DNA from 2 places in the Rhizobium centroccidentale genome. Region 2 is predicted to be linked to the other one. Evidence: riboswitches for the same ligand, from Rfam matches in the RefSeq annotation. Region 2 holds a riboswitch; the other holds the start of a gene.
What was found. Region 2 has a riboswitch for S-adenosylmethionine ahead of metA (homoserine O-acetyltransferase MetA). Riboswitches for the same ligand answer to the same signal wherever they lie in the genome.

Region 1 (12,119 bases), on a different contig from region 2:
CAGAAGTCGATTCTTGCTTGGTGCCTGGGCGCGATCTGAAGATATCAAACCGCGTCTTGAGGCGCGGGCCCTAGAGCCGGATGGCCTTAGGTCGAAGCGACCTAAGGCCTGAATCCGGTCTAGAATCAAAGAAATAGAGCATGACGGCGCCCGAAAACCGCTCTCACTTTTCGGCGTCATGCTCCAGGAGTAAAGCAATGGCCGAAAATGCCGCAACGCTGGGTCAGTTCGATTTCGCCGGTGACGATCATGTCGTTCCCTTCCAGGTGGAAGGTCTCGACGTGCGCGGCCGTGCCGTACAGCTTGGTCCGCTGCTGGACGCGATCCTCGCCCGGCACGACTATCCGATGCCGGTTGCACGCCTTCTGGCCGAGGCCATCGTCCTGACCGTCCTGCTCGGCACATCACTGAAGTTCGAAGGCAAGTTCACGGTGCAGACCAAGGGCGACGGTCCCGTCGACCTTCTGGTTGCCGATTTCTCGACGCCGGAAAATGTTCGCGCCTATGCCCGTTTCGACGAAGAAGCGCTGGCAAAGGCAGTCGCCGAAGGCAGGACCGAGCCGGAACAACTGCTCGGCAAGGGCGTCCTCGCCTTCACCATCGATCAGGGCCGTTTCACGCAGCCCTATCAAGGCATCGTCGCGCTTGACGGCGCCTCGCTCGAAGAGATCGCCGGCACCTATTTCCGCCAGTCGGAACAGATCCCGACGCGCGTGCGCCTCGGTGCTGCAGAGCTCTTCGATCGCGACGAGAATGGCAAGCCGCGTCACCGCTGGCGTGCCGGCGGCCTGATCGCGCAGTTCCTGCCGGAGGCGCCCGAGCGCATGCGCCAGCCCGACCTGCATGGCGGCGACGGCGATACCGGCGTGCGCGATCATGCCGAAGACGATGCCTGGGCGGAAGCGCGCAGTCTGGTGGAAACCATCGATGCAGATGAGCTGACGGATCCGCAAGTCGGCACCGAGCGGCTTCTCTATCGCCTCTTCCACGAGCGTGGCGTACGCGTCTACGAACCGAAGGCGGTCTATGACCGCTGTTCGTGCTCGCGCGACAAGCTGAAGGGTGTGTTGAAGGGCTTCACGGCCGAAGAGATCGAGGCCAGCCAGGAGAATGGCGAGATCGCCGTGACCTGCGAGTTCTGCTCGACCACCTATCGCTTCGAAGTGTCGGAGATAGAAGCGGCGTAATGCCGCTCAGTTCAGCGTGCGCAGCAGGTTCGGCGTATCCAGCGAGAAGGCGGGGATCTTGACATGGAAGAGCTCCCCGTCGTCCGTTTCCATCTGGTAATGGCCGAACATCATACCTGAGGGCGTGTCCAGCGGGCAGCCGGAGGAATATTCATAGGTATCGCCGGGTTTCAGATGCGGCTGCTCGCCGACGACGCCTGGCCCCGTCACCTCATCCACTATGCCGTTCATATCGGTGATGTGCCAGTAGCGCGTCACCAGTTTCACGGCCCGCTCCGAGTGGTTGGAAATGACGATGCGATACCCCCATACATAGCGATCATCGTCCGGATCGGATTGCTCCTCCAGATAAAACGGCTCTACAACCACTTCGATGTCGCGTGTTAGGGCGCGATACATGCCTGATACCTTGCCACTGCTCTGAAGCGCCGGAGGCTCCTCGAAGCCCATTGTCGTTTCAGCATTTTCAAGTCTGCGGCATATTATCCGCTTTCCACTGCTCCCGCAAAGCGCAGGATATCTAGCGGTATCCTATAACCAATCCATTCCGTCAAGGAACGGCGTGATGAAATCTCGCTCGGGGAGACGGATCGCTCTGAAATCCAGCTATTACGGCCAATGAAGAAGGTTAGTCCTTTCTTCTCAAAGTATCTCGTTTCGCCCGTCATTTAGTCTTGTCTACCATATTGTCGCAGGCAGAGCTTGTGGGGTGCGGATACGCTTGCCGCCATTGCTGGTGCACTTCAGGGATCGGGCGTCACATCTGATCGCCAATTATTAAAACCTCCCGGCCATATAAACCCCGTGTCCCTCCTTTATGTTCCTCGGAGGGAACTTGCGCCGGATTCCCTCTCGGGAGGATTTCGGCTATGATCTGATTCTGGCATGGCCCGTGCCTCCCCCCTCCATTCGGGAAAGTATATTTCATGCGGGGCCGTCGATATCCAAACCGACTGTTTGAGCGCCTGGCATAAGGAGGGGTTGCGGTCATTGCTCGCAATAGGAGGTTTAGATGAGGCTTTCCGCCCCTGTTTATCATTTGAAGCGCAAGGCAAGGCTCCTGTCCCGCCAGCAGAATATCCCTTTGCACGCCGCGCTGGATCGCGTCGCGGCTGGCGAAGGTTTTGAAGGCTGGAGCTTGCTTGCAAGCAAAACGAGCTCAGCCGTGCCAGTCGGCGAGCTGTATTCGCGTTTAAGCCCGGGCGATCTGGTGCTGATCGGCGCGCGGCGCGGTCACGGCAAGACCCTGATGAGCTTGCGGCTCGCCGTCGAAGCCATGAAGGCTGGCAATCGCGGTGTCTTCTTCACGCTGGAGGACACGGAAAAGGTCGTTCTGGAGCGTTTCCCGGTGATCGGTGCCGATCATGCGGAATTTGCTGATCTATTCGAATTCGACAATTCGGATGCCATCAGCGCCGACTATATCGTCGAAAGGCTGACTGCGGCGGCGCCCGGTACATTGGCAGTGGTCGATTATCTGCAGCTGCTGGATCAGAAGCGGGAAAAACCCGATGTGATGATCCAGGTTCGGGCGTTGAAGGTCTTTGCGCGCGACAGAGGCGTAATCGTCGTCTTCGTCTCGCAGATCGACCGCTCCTACGATCCGGCGCTGAAACCAGTGCCCGATCTCTCGGATATTCGCCTGCCGAATCCGCTGGATCTGACGCTGTTCGACAAGATGGTCTTCCTGAACAACGGCCTGGTCGAGTTCAAGGCTGCCAGCTGACGAGCTGCCCATTTCCCGCGAGATTGCCCGATGAGGCAGGTCGAGCCGCCCGGATTTTCTCCGGGCGGCTCGATCAATATCAGGCGGAAACCTGCTCGAGCGCGCGGGCGAAATCTTCGATCAGATCGGCGCCGTCCTCGATGCCGGCGGAGAAGCGCACGGTGCCCGGCGAAATCCCAAGCTCGGCGCGGGCCTCGTCGGTGAGGTTCTTGTGCGTCGTGGTGGCCGGATGGGTGATCAGGCTCTTCGAGTCGCCGAGGTTGTTGGAGATCTTCACGATTTCAAGCGCGTTCTGCAGCTTGAAGGCCGCTTCCTTGCCGCCCTTGAGCTCGAAGGCGACCAGCGTCGAGCCGCCGCTCATCTGCTTGGCGATGATATCGGCCTGCGGGTGGTCCTTGCGGCCGGGATAGATCACGCGGGCGACCTTGTTGGTCTGCTCGGCGAGGAAATCGGCAACCTTGGAGGCATTCGCCGTCTGCTGCGCGACGCGCAGCGGCAGCGTCTCGATGCCCTTCAGCAGCGTCCAGGCGGTAAAGGGCGACATGGCTGGGCCGGTGTGGCGGAAATAGTCCTGCAGGTTCTCGTCGATCCACTGCTTATCGGAAAGGATGACGCCGCCGAGCGAACGGCCCTGGCCGTCGATATGCTTGGTGGCGGAATAGACGACGATATGCGCGCCGAGTTCCAGCGGCTTCTGGAAGAGCGGCGTTGCAAAGACGTTGTCTACCACGACCTTGGCGCCGATCTGGTTGGCGAGCTTGGCGACAGCGGCAATATCGACCACTTCCAGCGTCGGGTTGGTCGGGCTTTCGAGGAAGAAGACCTTGGTGTTCGGGCGGATGGCCTTTTCCCAGTTTTCAGTGAAGCGGCCGTCGACCAGCGTGCATTCGATGCCATATTTCGGCGCGAGCGTCTCGACCACCCAACGGCAGGAGCCGAAGAGCGCGCGGGCGGCAACGATATGATCGCCGGCCTTCAGCTGGCAGAGGATGGCTGCGGAAACGGCGGCCATGCCGGACGCCGTGGCGCGAGCATCTTCGGCGCCTTCCAGAGCGCACATGCGCTTCTCGAACATGTCGTTGGTCGGGCTGCCGTAGCGGGCGTAGATGAACCCATCCGTTTCACCCTTGAAGCGTGCTTCCGCCGCTTCCGATGTGTCGTAAACGAAGCCCTGGGTCAGATAGATTGCTTCGGAGGTCTCGCCGAATTGCGAACGGAGCGTTCCGTTGTGTACGAGCTGGGTTGCGGGGCGCCAAGTCTTGCTCATGCCATCACCACTTTCAAAACAAAAAAACCGGTCGCAAAAGCAGACCGGTTCAACCCCGGTCTTTTTAGCCATTTGTTTAACGTGGCTGCAAGCCGACCGGCCAAATCACCACGGGATAAGTTGCAATACTGCCGTTGACGGCTTGCGTCAATTCCCTGAGTTTGGTTTTGTCTGCGGCAAATTATGAAAGAAGCATGATGGCTCGCAATACTGGAATTCTGGCCGACCGGGCCATCGCAGCACTGTTTGAAACGGGGCGGCTGACGAGCGAGAGAGAACTGGACGTCGATCAGATCCAGCCGGCAAGCCTTGACCTCAGGCTCGGCTCGCATGCCTTCCGTGTTCGTGCCAGCTTCATGCCCGGCCCGTCGCATCTGGTCGCCGACAAACTCGACCGGCTGAAGCTGCATGTGGTCGATCTCTCCGAAGGTGCGGTGCTGGAAACGGGCTGCGTCTATATCGTACCGTTGATGGAGCGCCTCGACTTGCCGGAAGATATGTCCGCATCGGCCAATCCGAAGAGCTCGACCGGCCGGCTCGACATCTTCACCCGTGTCATCACCGACCGGGCGCAGGAGTTCGACAAGATCCCGGCCGGCTATTCCGGCCCGCTCTATCTTGAAATCAGCCCGCGCACCTTCCCGATCGTCGTGCGCCGCGGCTCGCGCCTGTCGCAGATCCGCTTCCGCGTCGGCCAGGCCTTGCTCACCGAACCGGAATTGCTGGCGCTGCACGAGAGCGAGACTCTTGTCGCCAGTAAGAAGCCGAATATCACCGGCGGCGGCATCGCGCTGTCGATCGATCTTGCCGGCGACAAGGAAGGGCTGATCGGCTATCGCGGCAAGCACCACACCGCCGTTGTCGATGTCGACAAGAAGGCCCAGCACGATATTTTCGATTTCTGGGAGCCGCTTTATAGCCGCGGCCGCACCGAGCTGATCCTCGATCCGGATGAGTTTTATATCCTCGTTTCGCGCGAAGCGGTGCATGTGCCGCCGCATTTTGCCGCCGAAATGACGCCTTTCGATCCGCTGGTCGGCGAATTCCGCGTCCACTACGCCGGTTTCTTCGATCCCGGCTTCGGCCATGCACCGGCGGGTGGCCGCGGCAGCCGCGCCGTGCTGGAAGTGCGCAGCCACGAAGTGCCCTTCATCCTGGAAGACGGCCAGATCGTCGGCCGCCTGATCTACGAACATATGCTGGAACAGCCGAGCAGCCTCTACGGCTCCGGCCTCGGCTCGAACTATCAGGCACAGGGCCTGAAGCTCTCGAAGCACTTCCGGCTCTAGGCGTCCACCAACCGGCCTTGACAGAGGCCGCCAACTGTTGGACATCTCACAGTGTCAGGCGGGTGTAGCTCAATGGTAGAGCAGCAGCTTCCCAAGCTGAATACGAGGGTTCGATTCCCTTCACCCGCTCCAGCAACCTTTTCAAATATTTATGAACAATTTGAGGCCGTAAAACAATGGTGGTTTTACAGGCCATTTTACAGCGACCCGCTCATTCATTGAATTCGTCCTGCTTGCAGATAACGCGGTAGAACGTAGCGTAGGTTAACGCGCTGGAATAAAGTCCCGAATTTAATTGTTACATCTGAAGGGGCAGTGTACGAAAGATCATGGCTTCAACTTGGTGATGTTATGGGCTGGATTGCGCCATCAGATAGCAAAAAAGCGGTTAAGAAAGCGGGAGAGCGCATTCGGCATGGTGAAGATGCAGACGGAGATCTGAACATTCTTAATCGATGGCGCGCTGCTCATGGATATATCATCAACACTTTCCAAGCTAATCTTCGACAAAGGACGCGCGGAACAAATATACAAGTAGGTCAGCGCCTTAAGCGCGCTAACACAATTATCGACAAGCTGCGCCAAGGACGCGCGTTAGATTTGTCTTCAATGCACGATATAGCTGGTATGCGCTTGGTTTTCAGCGACATACCTTCATTAAACGAATTTCGAGCATCGTTTCACCTTAGCCGCGCAAAACATGAGATGATTAACGCTGTTCCCAAATACGATTATATTGCCGCACCAAAAGAGAGTGGTTATCGCGGTATCCATGACGTATACAAATATAAAGCAGGAACCCTGGCCGGGGCTCAATGGAACGGTCTCCTTATCGAACTGCAATATCGAACGATAGTTCAGCACGCTTGGGCAACAGCAGTTGAACTTTCGGATGTGCTCACAGCCAATCGTGTTAAGTTCAGTCAGGGCGAGAAAGACCACACTCGCTTTTTCCAAATTTGTAGCGAACTTCTTGCACGCAAGTATGAGAACTCTGTCTCTTGCCTGCCTGATATGAGTCATCGCGAGCTTGTGGAAGAGTGGTCATTCCTTGAGGGAAGGAGTCACATTTTCCGAACGCTGGGAGAGGCAGGCCAGCAGGGGGCCGATCACGACTTGAAAGGCTTTATTTTGTTGGTTGTGCCTGAAAACGGCAGTGATCTTCGAGTTGAAAGGCACCGGTCTTATCGGAGTGCCTGGCACGAGCTGCTAAAAATAGAACGCGAGCAGCCCACGTGGGATGTCGTACTTGTTGGCGGTAGCGAAGGCGAAAGCCTGAAAAGTACCTTCAGAAATTACTTTCGCAACGCCACTGAATTTATTCAGCTAGTAGAGAGCGCGCTTTAATGTGCAGCAGCCACATTGATGAGTAGCACCTTGCAGCTGACAACTTTTAGCTGAAGCTGATCGAAATAGCGTGCGGGGATCAAGGTCAAAAGCGGCCTCTTGTTTTCAGCGTTTCCTTTAGCGCATCTCCAAAGATTGCAATCGGCCGCGCCAGCCGCCCCGCCGGCGGGCGATGCACCAGCCAGTTGACGACTTTCGGGCTGAAATCCGGCGCCTCGACCACTTCGACCAAATCGCGCCAGCGGCTGTCCGCCAGTGCCGCTGGCGTCAAGACGCCGATGCCGAGCCCGCGCGCGACCAGCGACATGCGCAGGTCGGCGCTCATCGCCTCGACGGCGACATCGAAGGGCAGGCGCTCGGCTTCGAAGCGGTGATGAATGAAGGCCCGAAAGCCGCAGCCGCTCTGGTTCATGATCCAGGGAAAACGGGAGAGATCTTCAAGGCTCGGCTCCGCGGGAACGCCGAGCGACGGCGCCGCAACGAGAATGACGGCATGGATTCCGAGCATTTCGCCGATGACATTATCCGGCGGCTGCAACCCCTCCGCCAGGCAGACGGTTGCTGCATCGAGCTGACTGTGAGCGACCTGCTCGATCAGCTGTGGCGACCAGCCGGTGACGATGCGCAGCGTCAATTGCGGAAACTGGCTGCGCAATGCGTCGAGCGGGGCGGATAAGGCCGCTTCGGAAAGATACGGCATGATCCCCAGACGGAATTCGCCGCCGATCGCGCCCCCGGGCGAAACGCCGGCCTTGAGATCGTCGAGCGAGCGCAGCACACGGCGCCCATGCTCATAGGCTTCGCGGCCCGCAGCCGTCGGCTTGAGGGGTTTCGACTGCCGGTCGAGCAGCGCAATGCCGAGACTGTCTTCCAGGTTCTGGATGCGCCGGGTGATGCCCGGCTGCGTCAGATTGATGCGCGCCGAGGCGGCGACGATCGAACCCGTCTCCACCACGGCGACGAAAGCTTCCAGATCATGAATGTTCATGATGAACTCGCATAAACATTATTATTTCATTTCAATTGCCGCATTATGCAGCAAAGGGATAAAGATGACTATCAATATTATCAAAATTATTGGAGAGCCTATGTCTCAAAATCCCGAACGTATGATGAGCGAGGGGGAGGACGACGTATCCGAGGCTGTCGCCGCACCCTCGACATTACTTTTTGCCGTCGCCACCGGCGTCATCGTCATCAATCTCTTTGCGCCGCAGACGCTGGTCGGCATCATCGGCCCGTCGCTCGGCTTTTCCGAGAGCGGTGCCGGCCTGGTGGCCATGGCCTCGCTGCTCGGCTATGCCGCCGGCCTGTTTTTCCTGGTGCCGCTGGCGGATCTCATGGAAAACCGGCAGCTCGTGCTGCGCATGCTTCTGTCGGCTCTGGTCATGGCTATTGCCGCCGCCTTCGCGCCGACGGGCTGGAGCCTGCTGATCTTCCTATTCCTGCTGGGAGCGGCCTGTTCTGCCATTCAGATCCTCGTGCCGATCGCGGCAGCGATGGCGCCGCCCGAGCATCGTGGTCAGGTGATCGGTAATATCATGAGCGGCGCGATGGTCGGCATTCTTGTCTCGCGCCCGCTGGCGAGCCTGATTGCCGATTTCTGGGGCTGGAGAAGCTTCTATGCCTTGAGTGCCGCGACGCTTGCGCTGCTCGCCGCTGTGCTCGTCCTGCGCCTGCCTGAGCGGCGCCCTCTGGTCAGCGCGAGCTATGGGGCCTTGATCGGTTCGCTCTTCGGGCTCCTGCGGGAGGAACCGGTGCTGCGGCTGCGTGCCTTCACAGCAGCCTTGATGATGGCGAGCTTCAGCCTGTTCTGGACTTCCGTCGCCCTGCGTCTGGCGCAGCCGCCATTCTCGCTCGGCCAATCCGGCATCGCCCTGTTTGCCCTTGTGGGTGCCGGCGGCGCTGCGGCGACTTCTGTCTTCGGCCGTATGGGCGACAGGGGCTGGACGCGGACGGCGACATTGGCCTCGCATCTGATTGTCCTCGCCGCCATGGCGCTGGCCGCCTGGGTGGGTGGAATACGATCGGGCGACTCGGTGGCGTTATTGATCCTTCTGGGCGTCAGCGCGGTCTTGCTCGATGTCGGCGTCACCGGCGATCAGACCCTGGGTCGTCGCGCCGTCAATCTCCTGAAGCCTGAGGCGCGCGGGCGCATCAATGGTCTGTTCGTCGGCATCTTCTTCCTCGGCGGCGCTCTCGGATCGGCGCTTGCTGGCACGGCATGGGACTTCGGCGGCTGGGTTGCCGTCTGTGCAGGGGCCGCGGGCTTCGGCGTGATTGCGTTGATCACAGGCCTTGCCGCGCGCATCTGAACAGCGCAGGCAACGGGACCGCACTTGTGAATGCACTGCCGCGTCGCCATCTGTAGATCATTCAGGTGGGCGCCAGGCAAACATGCAAAAACTGCCGCTCCTTGTCAGGAGCGTCGGAATGCGTGGAATAGCATGGTTTTACAGGTTGAGAGCGCTCTTTCGGAGCGGTGTGCTGAAGATTGCCCGTAGTACGAAAGTACCTCTCGGCACTAGGATCATCTGGAAGCGAGGCGACGTCCGCATCGGGGAAAGAGTGCATTTCCGCAAGGGTGTCGTCATCGATGCGCAGGAAGGCAGCATCGAAATCGGCGATCATGTCTCCTTCAACGATTACAGCATCCTGCTGGGCCGCGGCGGGATTGTCATAGGCAATGATGTGCGCATCGCCGCGCATGCGATGGTCGTTTCCTTCGATCACAATTTTGATGATGTTTCGCGCCCAATTCGTCTTCAGGGCGTGACGAAGAAGCCCATCGTCATCGAAGACGATGTCTGGATCGGAGCAGGCGCCAAGATTCTCGGCGGCGCCCACGTCGCCAAGGGATGCGTCATCGGCGCCAATGCCGTCGTCAAGGGCCGGACCAAGCCCTACGGCATCTATGTCGGCGCTCCGGCAAGGCTATTGAAACGGCGCGGAGAAGCCGAAGGCAACAGGTCCGGCAATATCGGGCTGTTCGCCCTCCCGAGAAAATAGGGGGGCGCCGCGATCGCGCCGGCCGGACCTTAGAATTCCGTCCAGTCCGCATCCTTGTTCGTTGTCGCCGTCTGTGTGGCGCCGAAGGCGCTCAGCAGCTTCTGACCGAGGGCGCGCGCTGGGGAAGCGGCCGGTCGCACCTTGGCATCATCAACGGCCCGGATGCGCGGAGTTGCAGCCGGCGGGGCTGTCGGTCGAGGCGCCGGCCTCGGCGCTGAGCTGGCGGCAGGTTTCGTCGAGATGCGCATGGCATCGCTACCATCCGTGCGAAACTGAGCAAGAAGATTGGACAGGGAGGCCGCTTCGGTCGCAAGGCTATGGCTCGCCGCCGTGCTCTCCTCGACCATGGCGGCATTCTGCTGCGTGCCGTGATCCATGGTGTTGACGGCCGTATTGATCTCCTGCAGGCCAGCCGACTGCTCGCGGGAAGCCTCGGCGATCGCATGCACATGCCGGCTGATTTCCTGCACCCCCGAGACGATGGCATCGAGCGCCTTGCCGGTTTCGCTGACCAGGCCGACGCCGGTGCGCACATGCCTTTCGGAAGTGCTGATGAGGTCCTTGATTTCCTTGGCAGCGTCGGCGGAGCGCTGCGCAAGCTCGCGTACTTCCTGGGCAACGACGGCAAAGCCCTTGCCTGCCTCGCCGGCGCGGGCGGCTTCGACACCGGCATTCAATGCGAGAAGATTGGTCTGAAAGGCGATATCGTCGATGACGCCAATGATATTGCTGATCTCCCCTGACGATTTCTCGATCTGCTGCATGGCGCCGATCGCATTGCGGACGATCTCGCCGGAGCGCTCCGCGTCGTTGCGTGTATGGGCGGCAAGCTGGCTTGCCTCCTGCGTGCGCTTGGCGGCGTCCTTGACGGTGATGGTGATCTGCTCCAGCGCGGCGGCGGTTTCCTCGACGGAAGCCGACTGCTGTTCGGTGCGTTTGGAAAGCTCGTCAGCCGCCGAGCGAATTTCCTCCGCACCGGCGCTGATGGCGCGGGCATTGGAGCCGACAGCCTGCATGGCTCCGTTGAGCCTGCTAAGCGAGTTGTTGAAATCCTGCCGCAACTGGTCGAGATGCGCGACGAACTGGACGTCGATCTGCGTAACGAGATCGCCTTCCGCAAGGCGCTTCAAGCCGTCGCCAACAGCCTCAACAGCTTGCTGGAGCTGTGCCGCCTCGGCCGCCTGCCTCGTTTCGCGCTGTGCCCGCTCGCTGTCGCTGAGGATGCGATCCGCCTCGGCCTGGGTTTCTAGGCGAGATCGCTCGACGGCATTGTCACGGAATACCGCGACGGCGGATGCCATCTGTCCGATCTCGTCACGGCGCTCGCGGCCTTCGATCTCGCTTGCCGTATCACCATGCGCGAGTGTCGTCATGCGCTGATGCAGCCGCATCAGCGGCGCGGCGATGCCCATCTGCGCGACATACATGCCGAGGAGGATGGCGAGCACGACGAGGCCGCCGAGAGCGAAGAGCATGGAGTTGACGGAACGGTTGAGGTGAACCGACAAGGTGTCGGCGCCGTCATTCATCCGGTTTGTCAGCGCTTCGTCGTTGGCCTGTATGCTGGCAATGAGGCTGGGCAGTTTTTGGTTGACCAGGATCAGGGTCGCTTCGGCGCCCTTCAGGTCGCCATTCTTGCGCTGGTCGATGGTCTTGTCGGTAAGCCCTTGCACTTCGTCGAGACGAGCAAGAATTTCATCGATCGATTGTTTTGCCGTGGGAACGAGATTTTCCGCATGGACCAGTCTTTGCTTGGCTTCGCCGAAATAGCTGCTGCCCGCCGCAACTGCTTTGAAAGCATCGCTGGCGGGATCGAAATTCAGTATCAGGCTTGCTTGCAGCACGGAGGCGAGAGAGGCAGCACTCGCGCGCGCAGCTTCGCTCGCCGCGATGGCCTCATGATCGAGGAAGTCGCTGTAGGCCCGATCCGCCTTGTGGAATTCGCTGGCGATCAGCAGCAGACCGACAAAGGAAATGATGCCGAGAAACAGGATCACGGCAAGTATCTTGGTTTTGATTTTCAGGTTCCTGAACATGGCGGTCCGCCTGCGAATGCCGTGCTTTATCACAATGAGGCCGAGAACCCGCTCGTTCGTCTTTGGGGGAGGGGGCTGCCTGATGTGCACGGGTGAAGCCGAGTCTACGTGATACCTTGCCAGGAAGGCCCAGACGACCTGCGTCATGCGATCGGCTTGGAGCCGATGTCGTCGGTGGCGAGAGTACAATCAATAGAGCTTAATCGACTGCTAACGGCGGAGACTGCCGGGTGGAATTCCCCCATTAATTTGCACATG
Region 2 (12,119 bases):
CCAAGCAAACAATTGCTGCGTCTCGGAGAGCATTTCGACAGTCCCTCTACGACGCAAAACGCAGCGTTACAAGGAAGTCTTATGGTCAAGGTCATCGCCTCTTCGGTCCGCAAGGGCAACGTTCTCGACGTCGACGGCAAGCTCTACGTCGTTCTCACCGCACAGAACTTTCATCCGGGCAAGGGCACCCCGGTCACGCAGGTCGACATGCGCCGTATCGTCGATGGCGTGAAGGTGTCCGAACGCTGGCGCACCACCGAGCAGGTCGAGCGCGCCTTCGTCGAAGACGTGAACTTCCAGTATCTCTACGAAGACGGCGAAGGGTTCCACTTCATGAATCCGGCCAACTACGATCAGGTCGTGGTCGACGTCGAAACCATGGGCGACCAGAAGGCCTACCTCCAGGAAGGCATGACCTGCATCCTGTCGATCCACGAAGGCATTCCGCTGGCGCTCGAACTGCCGCGCCATGTCACACTCGAGATCACCGAGACCGAGCCGGTCGTCAAGGGTCAGACGGCATCCTCATCCTACAAGCCCGCCATGCTGTCGAACGGCGTGCGCACCATGGTTCCGCCGCACATCAACGCCGGCACCCGCGTCGTCATCGCGACGGAAGACAATTCCTACGTCGAGCGCGCCAAGGACTGAGCCTCGGCCACCTGCTTGCATGAAGAACGCCTCGTCCTGGTGACGGGGCGTTTTGCGTTTTAGGGGAATTGAAGCCGAAGCGGCAGCGACTGCGTGAAGACTCGCCGCGCCGCTCTCGTTAGGGAGCGCTGGCCTTCTTCTCGTCCGCCTGCATCGCACTGGCGGTTTCGGGAGGCGCTTGCATATCGGTGCTGTGCTCGTGCGGAGCCAGAGACTGCAAATGCAGGACGCGTGGTGACATGGCGTGCATGAAGGCGTCGGAGCGGCCGATATAGATCAGGGTCGCATCTTCCAGTTCGGCCAGCAGAGCAAAGGCCTTCGCCTGAACTTCGGCCTCCAGCCCTTCCAGGGCATCGTCGAAGACGACCCATTTCGGCTTTGCGAGCAGCAGATGTGCAAAGCCGACGGCTTTCTGCTCTTCGGTATCGAGCAATCGATCCCAGCGCGCCTGCGTATCGAGACGGCTCTTCAGACGGCCAAGCCCTACCTTGTCGATGACGGTGTCGACAGCAGCATCGTCATAGGCGTCCCGATCATCCGGAAAACAGATTGCCTCCCTGAGGGTGCCGGTCGGCACATAGGGCGTGTGCGGCACGAACAGCATGTCGTCCATCGGCGGCAGGCTGACCGTGCCGGAGCCGCTATACCATTGATGCGCCAGCACTTCGAACAGCAGCCTGCGGTTCACGCCATGATCGCCGTTGATCATCACATGCTCACCGGCCTTGATCGTGACCGTACCCTCCGCGATCCGGAAGCCGTTTTCCGTCGCCTCGTCGCTGGTCTTCGTCGAAATTTCCAGGTCGGTCCAAACCATCGTGCCCGGCGCCGCCTTCTCAAAGACGAGGGTGTGCGGCATCGGCGTCTTGTCGTCCATTTCCGTCAGCGCCTTGCGGAAATCAGTGACGCGCATCAGCGTCGCGCGCCATTCGGCAATCGGCCCGAAATTGGCGACATACCAGCGCAGCGCCGAATTGACCTGATTGAAGGCACCGACCGCCACCATCAGCTGGCCGAAGGTCAGGCCGCCGGAGAAATAGGCCGGCGCGGCAACGAGGATGGGAATGATCAGCACCAGCCAGCCATAGCCGGCCGAAACCCATGTGAGATTGGTATTGGCGATGGCAAGCTGCCGGATAACGGCGAGCACGGCCGATATATCGAGATTGATCCGCCGGCGCTCGTTCTCCTCACCGCCGGCAATCGTGATCGCCGGCATATGCTCGTTGGCATGCATGAGCGCGAAGCGCAGTTCGGCTTCCTTCGAATAGCGATCCGCATTCAATCGCACGAGGCGGCGGCCGACGAATTGGCTGAGGAAGGAGGCGGATCCGGCATAGAGGATCGCCGCCCAGACCATGTAGCCGGGAATGGAGAAGCTCATGCCCCTGAGGTGGAAGACCATGCCGCTGGAGAGCTCCCAGAGCACGCCGATGAAGCTCAAAAGCAGGATCGTCGCCTGCACCAGTCCGATGGCAAGCCCAGTCGAGCTTTCGGCAAGATTGCGGGCGTCCTCGTGCAGCCGCTGGTCGGGATTGACGCCGATCAGCCCGGATGAGGCAAGACGAAGCGCACGCTTGGCCTGCAGCCATTGATCGACGAGATCGCGCGCCAGGCCCTCGCGCATGTAAAGGGCGGTCATCTGGTTGAGCCATGCCTGAACGACGTTGAGGACCAGCAGCGAGCCGGCGATGATGCCGAAGACGCCGAGCTGATGGAAGAACGCGGAAATATCGCGCCTTGCCAGCGAATCGTAGAAAGGCGCATTCCAACTGTTGAGCAGCACCTGGACATAAGCCGTGACCAGAATGATCACGAAAAGCGCGATAGTCAGGGAAATGATCTTGATGCGAACAGCCGAATTCCAGAAAGCGGAGAACATCATCCTCAGCCGAAAGAAAAGACTTAAATCGTATCCGACCTGTTCATTTCCCTGGATATTCGGCTTGGCTTGCTTTTCAACTGCCATCAGCACTTCCCTGCGACACGTCCCGTCAGTTAATCATGACCCGCCCTCATGTCCACCCTTGCAATAGATCGGTGGGATCACATTCCTATATACACGGTTTCGCGTCTTGAACCGAATAAGGTCAGCAATTAGCTTGCACTCGAAAGATTGAGAAAGCCTTCCGATGCAATTTCAGGGAACCGCCGACTATATCGCCGACAAGGATCTGATGGTCGCCGTCAATGCCGCTATAAGGCTGGAGCGCCCGCTTTTGGTAAAGGGCGAGCCCGGTACGGGCAAGACCGAACTTGCACGCCAGGTGGCCGCCGCTCTCGGCTTCGAACTGATCGAATGGAATGTCAAATCGACGACGAGGGCTCAGCAGGGTCTCTACGAATATGATGCCGTTTCGCGCCTGCGCGACAGTCAGCTCGGCGACATCAGAGTTCACGATGTCAGGAACTATATCCGCCAGGGCAAGCTCTGGCAGGCCTTCACTTCGCCGACGAAATGCGTGCTGCTGATCGACGAGATCGACAAGGCCGATATCGAATTTCCGAACGATCTCCTGCAGGAACTCGACCGCATGGAGTTCCACGTCTACGAGAGCGGCGAGACGATCCGGGCCGCCGTCCGCCCGATCGTCATCATCACCTCGAACAACGAGAAGGAACTGCCGGACGCCTTCCTGCGCCGCTGTTTCTTCCACTATATCCGTTTTCCCGACATGGAGACGCTGAAACGCATCGTCGAGGTGCATTATCCTGGCATCAAGCAGACGCTCGTCCATGCGGCACTGACGCAATTCTTCGAAATCCGCGACGTGCCGGGCCTGAAGAAGAAGCCATCGACCTCCGAAGCGCTCGACTGGATCCGCCTGCTGGTCGCAGACGACATCGATCCCGAAACGCTGCGCGCGGATGCAAAGGGCGTTTTGCCGAAACTGCATGGCGCACTGCTGAAGAACGAGCAGGATGTGCACCTTTTCGAACGGCTGGCCTTCATGGCGCGAGGACAGGGACGATAATGCGACCCGATGCCGTCAAGGTCCTGATCTATGCCGTTCGGGATGGGCATCTGCTTGTCTTCGACGAACCGGATTTTCCCGCTGTCCAGCTCCAGGTTCCTGGCGGCACGGTCGAAGCTGGTGAGGACATTGCGGCGGCCGCAGCGCGCGAATTCGAGGAGGAGACCGGTTTTGCGCCACACGAACTTTATCCGCTTGGTGTCCACGACTACCGTTTCGAAAAGAACGGCCGCGATTACTATCACCAGCGGCACTATTTCCGCTGCTGTATCTCGGAACGAGCGCCTGCCACTTGGCTCCACTACGAAATGACGCCTTTCGACGGTGGCGACCCGATCGGCTTCCGCTTCTTCTGGCTACCGATCGAGGCTGCCAGGCATCGCCTCGGTTACGGCATGGAAGCCCTCCTTAAATATCTGTAGGCCACATCGCGCCTCCGAGTTCAGCCCCGGAATTTCCCCGACGCCTGCCCATTGACCCGCCGAGATGACAGGTCTATTGAATTTCCCTCGTGGTGATTTGGCCGGCCGGCTTGCAGCCACGTTAAATAAGTCGCTAAAGGGCCGCGTGCGGACCGGTAGCGATTCTTATCGCGGCCGGTTTTTTTGTATTTGGCGAGTGAAACAATGCCCATCAAGATTCCCGATACGCTCCCCGCGTTTGAAACCCTCCAGAATGAGGGTGTGCGGGTGATGACTGAAACGGTGGCGTTCCGTCAGGATATCCGCCCTCTTCAGATCGGGCTTCTCAACCTCATGCCAAACAAGATCAAGACCGAGATCCAGATGGCGCGCCTGGTCGGCGCATCGCCGCTGCAGGTGGAATTTTCGCTGGTGCGCATCGGCGCACACAAGGCCAAGAACACCTCCGAAGAGCATCTGCTTGCTTTCTACGAGACCTGGGAAGAGGTGAAGCACCGCAAGTTCGACGGCTTCATCATCACGGGCGCCCCGATCGAGCTGCTGGAATATGAAGACGTCACCTATTGGAAGGAAATGCAGGAGATCTTCGACTGGACGGCGACCAACGTCCACTCGACGATGAACGTCTGCTGGGGCGCGATGGCGGCCGTCTATCACTTCCACAATGTGCCGAAATATACGCTGAAGGAAAAGGCCTTCGGCGTCTATCGCCACCAGAACCTGAAGCCCTCCTCGGTCTATCTCAACGGCTTCTCCGACGATTTCGCCATTCCGGTTTCGCGCTGGACCGAAGTGCGCCGCGCCGACATCGAAAAGGTGCCTGGCCTGCAGATCCTGATGGATTCGAGCGAGATGGGCGTCTGCCTCGTGCACGAGCGGACTTGCAACAGGCTCTACATGTTCAATCATGTGGAGTATGATTCCACGTCGCTGGCGGATGAGTATTTCCGCGATGTGAATGCCGGCGTGCCGATCAAGATGCCGCACAACTACTTCCCGCATAACGACCCGGAAATTCCCCCGCAGAACCGGTGGCGCAGCCACGCGCATCTGTTCTTCGGCAACTGGATCAACGAGATCTACCAGACCACGCCGTATGATCTGGAGGAGATCGGCCAGGAAAGGACTTGAGGCTTGTTCATTCCCTTCTTCCTGAAACTCAAGGAAGCGAAGGTTCCGGTGACGCTCCGGGAGTTCCTCTCGCTGCTTGAGGGAATGGAAGAAGGGATTGCCGATTACGATGTCGAGGCCTTCTACTATCTGGCCCGCGCGACGCTGATCAAGGACGAGCGCTTCATCGACCGTTTCGACCAGGTCTTCGCCGATTACTTTCGTGGCTTCGAGGCGATTGCCGGCAATGCCGAGGGAGAAGCAGTGGAGCCTTCCGCCATTCCTGACGAGTGGCTGCGCAAGCTTGCCGAACGGCATCTGACCGAAGAGGAAAGAAAAGAGATCGAGGCACTCGGCGGCTTCGACAGGCTGATGGAGACGTTGCGCGAACGGCTGGCGGAACAGAAGGGCAGGCACCAGGGCGGCTCGAAATGGATCGGCACGGCAGGCACCTCACCCTTCGGCGCCTATGGCTACAATCCGGAAGGCGTGCGCATCGGCCAGGAAACCTCGCGATATCGCCGTGCCGTCAAAGTCTGGGATCGTCGCGACTTCAGGAATCTCGACGACGGCGTCGAGCTCGGCACCCGCAACATCAAGGTAGCGCTGAAGCGTCTTCGCCGTTGGGTGCGCGAGGGGGCAGCCGAGGAACTGGATCTCTCCGGCACGATCCGTTCCACCGCCGAACATGGTTATCTCGATGTTCAGACGCGGCCGGAGCGCCGCAACGCCGTCAAGCTGCTGATGTTCTTCGATGTCGGCGGCTCGATGGACGATCACATCCGCGTCGTGGAAGAACTCTTCTCCGCCGCCCGCGCGGAGTTTCGCCACATGGAGTATTTCTACTTCCATAATTGCCTCTACGAGGGCGTCTGGAAGGACAATCGCCGCCGGCGCGTCGATATCACGGCAACGATGGATCTGATCCGCACCTTCGGCCCCGACTACCGCGTCATCTTCGTCGGCGACGCATCCATGAGCCCCTACGAGATCACTCAAGCGGGCGGCTCGGTGGAGCACTGGAACAAGGAGGCTGGCGAGACTTGGCTCGCCCGAATGACAGGCCATTTCCGAAAGTGTATCTGGATCAACCCCGTGCCGGAAAGCTATTGGGGCCATACGACCTCCATCTCCATCATCCGCCGCTTGATGAACGACCGCATGTATCCGCTGACGCTCGGCGGGCTGGAAAAGGCGACGCGGGAATTGTCGCGCTGAATGTTCAGCATTTCCCCGTCGCGGCGCCACCAAGTAACCACAACCATTTGTAGAAAGAGAAGGGCGACAGATACCTCCCGCATCCTCGGGGAAATCGGTGGAGATGTGCGTGCGCTACGCTGTGAAATTTCTTCTCTTCACCGCAACCATTTTGCTCGTTTCGCAGCAGGCAAGATCCGAAGAAGGGGGCTTCTCCGGACAATGGGAACAGATCGACTTCAACGCCAGCGTCGGTGAAAAGTGCCGCATCGGAATAATCAGGCAGGGCAGGTTTATGAGGATCAGCACCAGCAATGGCTGGAGCGCTACTGCGGAAACGAGCAGTTATGGAAACGCCAGCTACGCGGCAGGTATGGGACGCTGGAGCTCCTATGTGGAAAAATACAGTCAAAAGGCGTTCTATATCCTTCTCGCCGTTCGCGGCGACAGGTTGATGGTGATCATGGAGGCCGAAAAAGCGGATGGGTCGAACCAATTAATTCGCACGCTTTTCAGCAGACGGACGACCAACTCTCTTCACGACAAGCCGGACGGATCAGGACGAAATCGACCGCCTTTCTTATGCGCCTCACATTCACAGTATAACGTGTCAGTCTACTAGCGATGGACAAAGCCTAATCAGACCTTGCTTCCTTTCCACCCGCGCCTAAATTTCGCCAGGGAATCGGTTGCGGAACCGCGCGAATGGAGGCAGGGTCTGGCCTCGCATACTCAAAAGCAATGGATGAGCTGATATGACGGAAAGCACTTTGCAGCGGGAACATTTTGGGACAACGGCCGATGGAGAGACCGTCTATCGCGTCAAGATCGTCGGTGGCGGCCTGACGGCCCATATCATGTCGTGGGGCGCAGTCATTCAGGATCTTCGCCTTGAAGGCCACGAGCCCTCGCTTCTGCTCGGTTTCGACGATTTTGCCGATTATCCTGCCCATTCCTCCTATTTCGGCGCCACGCCCGGCCGCTGCGCCAACCGCATCGGCGCCGGCCGCTTCACACTTGACGGCATGCAATATCAGCTGGAGCTCAACGAAAAGGGCGTCACCCACCTGCACGGCGGCAAAGACAATATCGCCAAGCGCAACTGGACCATCGTCGAGCACGATACCGACCGTGTCGTCCTCAAGATCGTCGATCCCGACGGCCGCGCCGGCTATCCTGGCAACTGCACGATCCAGGCGACCTATCGCGTGCATGGCAATGGCGAGCTTTCCGTCGCCTATGAATCGACCACCGATCAGCCAACCCTCGCCAATGTCTGCCAGCATGCCTATTTCAACCTCGACGGCCGCGACGATGCCCTCGGCCACGATATCATGATCGCCGCCGACCATTACACACCGACGGATGACAAGCAGGTGCCGACGGGTGAGATCCGTTCCGTCGAAGGCACCGTCTTCGATTTCCGCGAGATGGCGCCGATGAAACGCTTCGAAGGAAGCGAGCAGGCGCTTTACGACCACAATTTCTGCCTCTCGACCGAGCGCACCGCCAAGCGATCCGTCGTCCTTGCCCGCAGCGTCAATTCCGGCGTATCGCTTGAGGTCCGCACCACCGAGCCCGGCGTGCAGTTCTATACCGGTTTCAAGCTGGATGTGCCGGTTCCCGGCCATGACGGCCGCAAGATCGGCCCGTTCGCCGGCTTCTGCCTGGAAACGCAGGTCTGGCCCGACGCCATCAACCACGAAGGCTTCCCCAATGCCGTACTCCGCCCGGGCGAGGTATTGCGGCAGGAAACGGACTACATCTTCACCAAAAACTAGGTCGAGGATGCCTGCTCGCTTGAAAAATCGGCCGGGCGTCCAAAAGCGCCCGGCCGATTCTTTTTTGCCTGGAGACAGATTCATCTTGTGAATTGGTTCTAAATAGGTTCTATATGGCAGCCATGGATAGAACCAGTTTGATCGCCGAATTGAACAATCGCGGCCTCAGCGACGGGACCGGAAGCGGGCCGCTGTACAAGCGCCTGGCACAGGCGCTGACCGGCCTGATCCAGGAGGGCCTGCTGAAACCAGGCACGGCACTTCCGGGCGAGCGCGATCTCGCCAGTGCCCTGCAGATCGGCCGCGTCACGGTGAGAACCGCCTATCGCGATCTTCTTGCCTCGGGCGTCATCGAATCCCGTCATGGCAGCGGCACCTTCGTTTCGCAGCATGTCGAGCGCATCGAGCAGCCGCTCTGGCGCCTCTCCTCCTTCTCCGCCGACATGCGCTCGCGCGGTCGCGAACCGGCGGCCCGCATCCTGTCACGCACCGTCAGCGCCCCGGCGCCGGAAGAATCCTTCCTGCTCGGCCTCGGGCTCGACGAACCCGTGCTGCGCCTCGACCGACTGCGTCTGGCGGACGGCCAGCCGCTCGCCATCGAGCGCGCCGTCGTTCCAATCAAGTTTCTTGGCGAAGACGCCATATCCGAAGGGTCGCTTTACGATGCGCTGGCCGCCAAAGGCTTCAAGCCCGTACGCGCCCAGCAAAGGCTGACCGCCGTGACGCTCGACCCGACCTCCGCATCGATCCTGACCGTCAAGGCCGGAGCGCCCGCACTTCTGATCGAGCGCGTCTCCCGCCTGGCCGACCAGCGCGTCGTTGAATATACCCGCTCGCACTATCGCGGCGATGCCTATGATTTTGTTGCTGAATTGAGAATTGGAGATGACCTATGAGCGAGACCCAATCCCTGATGCTGACGGAAGCCGGCCAATCGCCCGAGGTGGTTGCGACGCTACTTGAAAAGGAAAAGCCTGCCTTTGCCGAGATCGCGAAGCTCTTCTCGGCCGGTCGTCCGTCGCTGATCACGACGGCCGCGCGTGGCTCGTCCGACCACGCCGCCACCTTCTTCAAATATCTGTTCGAAATCTCCTGCGGCATTCCGGTCGCTTCTGTCGGCCCGTCGATCGCCTCCGTCTATGGCGCGCCGCTGCATCTGAAGGGCGGTATCCATTTCACCGTCTCGCAGTCCGGCGGCAGCCCCGATATCATCGCCATGCAGGCCGCCGCCAAGAAGGGCGGCGCCACCACGATCGCCGTCGTCAACGTCACCGACAGTCCGCTTGCCAAGGAAGCCGACATCGTGCTCGGCCTCAACGCCGGCAAGGAACAGAGCGTCGCCGCGACAAAATCCTTCATCGCCTCGGTTGCGGCTCTTGCCGGTGTCACGGCTGCGGTGTCTCAAGACAAGGCGTTGATCACTGGCCTTACCAAGTTGCCGGAGGCGCTTGCTGCAACCTCGGGCATCGACGGCAGTATCGCCGAAGATGTGCTCTTCGACGCCTCCTCGCTCTATACCGGCGGCCGCGGCCCGGCTTTCGCCATCGCGCTGGAAGCAGCGCTGAAGGCCAAGGAAACCGCCGGGCTTCATGCCGAAGCCTTTTCGCTCGCCGAACTGATGCACGGCCCGATGCGCCTCGTGCAGCCGGGCTTCCCGATCGTCGCCTTCTCACCCGACGACGCCGCTTTCGCCAACAATGCCCAGGCGCTCGAGCGCCTGCAGAAGCTCGGCGCCACCGCCGTTTCCTTCTCGACCGCGCCGCTTGCCGGCATCAACCTGCGCATGCCGACGACAGGCAACGGCCTGCTCGATCCGCTGGTGTCGCTGCTGTGCTACTATCGTCTCATCGAGTCGGTGACGCGCCGCAAGGGTTTCGATCCGGACAAGCCGGCTAATCTCCTCAAGGTAACGGAGACCATGTGATGGACTACAAGGTCTTTACCGGAGCCCGCATCTTCGATGGCGATCGGTTTCACGAGGATAGCGCATTGGTAATCGGCAATGGCCGCATCCATGCCATCACCGGCATTAACGATGTGCCCGATAATGCTGAAACCATTCAGCTGAAAGGCGGCGTCCTCTCTCCCGGCTTCATCGATGCGCAGGTCAACGGCGGCAGCGGCCGCATGCTGAACGACGAGCCCTCGCCCGCCTCCATGTACATGATCGCCGAAGGGCATCGCCCCTACGGCACGACGTCGCTGCTACCGACGCTCATCACCGATGTCGCAGCCGCAACGACGGCCGCGATCGAAGCGGCCATCGAAGCCGTAAAAGCCAATCGCGGCGTCGCCGGCCTGCATCTGGAAGGCCCGCATCTGGCGCCGGCCCGCAAGGGTGCGCATCTGGCCGAACTGATGCGTCCGGTCGAAGACAGCGACGTCAAGTCTTTCATCCGCGCCCGAGAGGCGATCGGCACGCTGCTGGTCACCATGGCGGCAGAGCAGGTGACGGAGCGGCAGGTGCAGGCGCTCGCCGAAGGCGGCGTCATCGTCAGTATCGGCCATAGCGATTGTACGGCTGAAGCCGCCGATGCACGCTTCGATGCCGGCGCCCGCGGCGTTACCCACCTTTTCAATGCCATGAGCCAGATGGGCCATCGTGCGCCCGGTCTCGTCGGTGCAGCGATCGACCATCCCGCCCCCTGGTGCGGCATCATCGCCGATGGTCATCACGTCGAGCCGACGGCGCTCAGGGTTGCACTGCGCGCGAAACGCGGCGAAGGCCGGCTGTTCTTCGTCACCGACGCCATGTCGCTGGTCGGCACCGATCTTCCGAGCTTCACGCTGAACGGCCGCACGGTCTATCGCACCAAGGGCGGCTATTGCTCCAAGCTGACGCTCGACGACGGCACGCTGGCTGGCTCCGATGTCGATATGGCCTCCACCATCCGCTATGGCGTCAATATTCTCGAGCTGCCGCTGGCCGAGGCCCTGCGCATGGCGACCTCCTATCCCGCCCGCTTCCTGCGGCTTGCCGATCGCGGCCACCTGACGCCGGGAATGCGCGCCGATCTTGTTCACATCAACGACGGCATCGAAGTCACCGAAACCTGGATCTCGGGTCAACCTTCGGCCTGACACAGCATATAAGGAGGCTCGACATGAGCGCAGTCACGGACAGCTATTTCTCCGCTCTCATCGGTCGGCTGGAAACCCTGCGCGAAACGCTGGCTAGGCCCATGTCCAAGGCTTCAGCTGCCATCTGTGCCGCCGCGCGCGCCGACCGCCGCGTCTATGTCTTCGGTACCGGCCACTCGCATATGCTGGCGGAAGAGGTGCATTATCGCGCCGGCGGCCTCGCCTTCACTATCCCTGTGCTGGTGGGCTCTGCCATGCTGCATGAAGGCGCCGTCATCAGCTCTGTCTATGAGCGAACCGAAGGCCTTATCCGCCCGGTCTTCGAGCGCTACGGCATGCAGCCGGGCGACGTGCTGGTCATCGCCTCCAATTCCGGCGTCAACGCCGCGCCGATCGAGGCCGCCGATTATGGTCGAGAAATCGGCGCGACGGTCATCGCCATCACATCGCTCGCCTATTCGGCCGCCATCGCCAATGGACGCCGGAGACTTGCCGATATCGCCGATATCGTGCTGGACAACGGCCTGCCGCCGGGCGATGCCATGATCGATCTGCCGGGCACGGAGCTGAAGGTCGGGCCGGCTTCGACAGCCGTCGGTACGACGGTCCTGAACGCCATCTTCGCCGATGTCGCTGCCGAACTCTGCAAGGATGGAAATCCGCCCGTCTACCTCAGCGCCAACATGCCGGGCGCCAAGGAAACCAACCAGCAACTGGTCAAGAAATACCGGCCGCGCAACCCGCATCTTTAAGGCATCTGCGGAAGACGCCTAGCCATTTCCCATCTGGAACTGCGTGAAAACAATCAGATAGAACGGCCGAGCGATTCCCGTGAAACGCTCGGCCACTCCATTAGAGATCATTGCGCTGCGTCGGCCGCCGAAGGCTCCTGCGCGGTCTCC

Region 1: another riboswitch for S-adenosylmethionine. It lies ahead of PH562_RS20595 (O-succinylhomoserine sulfhydrylase); the one in region 2 lies ahead of metA (homoserine O-acetyltransferase MetA).

What each region holds. Positions count from the first base shown of each region.
Region 1 is NZ_JAQJCG010000016.1:85,056-97,174, reverse strand. It holds gene argF (ornithine carbamoyltransferase) at 1-39, shown strand, start outside; gene PH562_RS20610 (Hsp33 family molecular chaperone) at 198-1,187, shown strand; gene apaG (Co2+/Mg2+ efflux protein ApaG) at 1,194-1,586, opposite strand; gene PH562_RS20600 (DNA helicase) at 2,200-2,913, shown strand; gene PH562_RS20595 (O-succinylhomoserine sulfhydrylase) at 2,993-4,180, opposite strand; SAM riboswitch at 4,224-4,302, opposite strand; gene PH562_RS20590 (2'-deoxycytidine 5'-triphosphate deaminase) at 4,375-5,469, shown strand; tRNA gene PH562_RS20585 (tRNA-Gly) at 5,528-5,601, shown strand; gene PH562_RS20580 (RelA/SpoT domain-containing protein) at 5,785-6,816, shown strand; gene PH562_RS20575 (LysR family transcriptional regulator) at 6,902-7,804, opposite strand; gene PH562_RS20570 (MFS transporter) at 7,905-9,131, shown strand; gene PH562_RS20565 (acyltransferase) at 9,250-9,825, shown strand; gene PH562_RS20560 (methyl-accepting chemotaxis protein) at 9,855-11,861, opposite strand.
Region 2 is NZ_JAQJCG010000023.1:53,171-65,289, reverse strand. It holds gene efp (elongation factor P) at 82-651, shown strand; gene PH562_RS24815 (ABC transporter ATP-binding protein/permease) at 770-2,620, opposite strand; gene PH562_RS24810 (AAA family ATPase) at 2,784-3,626, shown strand; gene PH562_RS24805 (NUDIX domain-containing protein) at 3,626-4,048, shown strand; SAM riboswitch at 4,128-4,205, shown strand; gene metA (homoserine O-acetyltransferase MetA) at 4,253-5,179, shown strand; gene PH562_RS24795 (vWA domain-containing protein) at 5,183-6,376, shown strand; gene PH562_RS24790 (hypothetical protein) at 6,486-6,977, shown strand; gene PH562_RS24785 (aldose epimerase family protein) at 7,111-8,136, shown strand; gene PH562_RS24780 (GntR family transcriptional regulator) at 8,259-9,032, shown strand; gene PH562_RS24775 (SIS domain-containing protein) at 9,029-10,060, shown strand; gene nagA (N-acetylglucosamine-6-phosphate deacetylase) at 10,060-11,217, shown strand; gene PH562_RS24765 (SIS domain-containing protein) at 11,241-11,969, shown strand; gene PH562_RS24760 (efflux RND transporter permease subunit) at 12,077-12,119, opposite strand, start outside.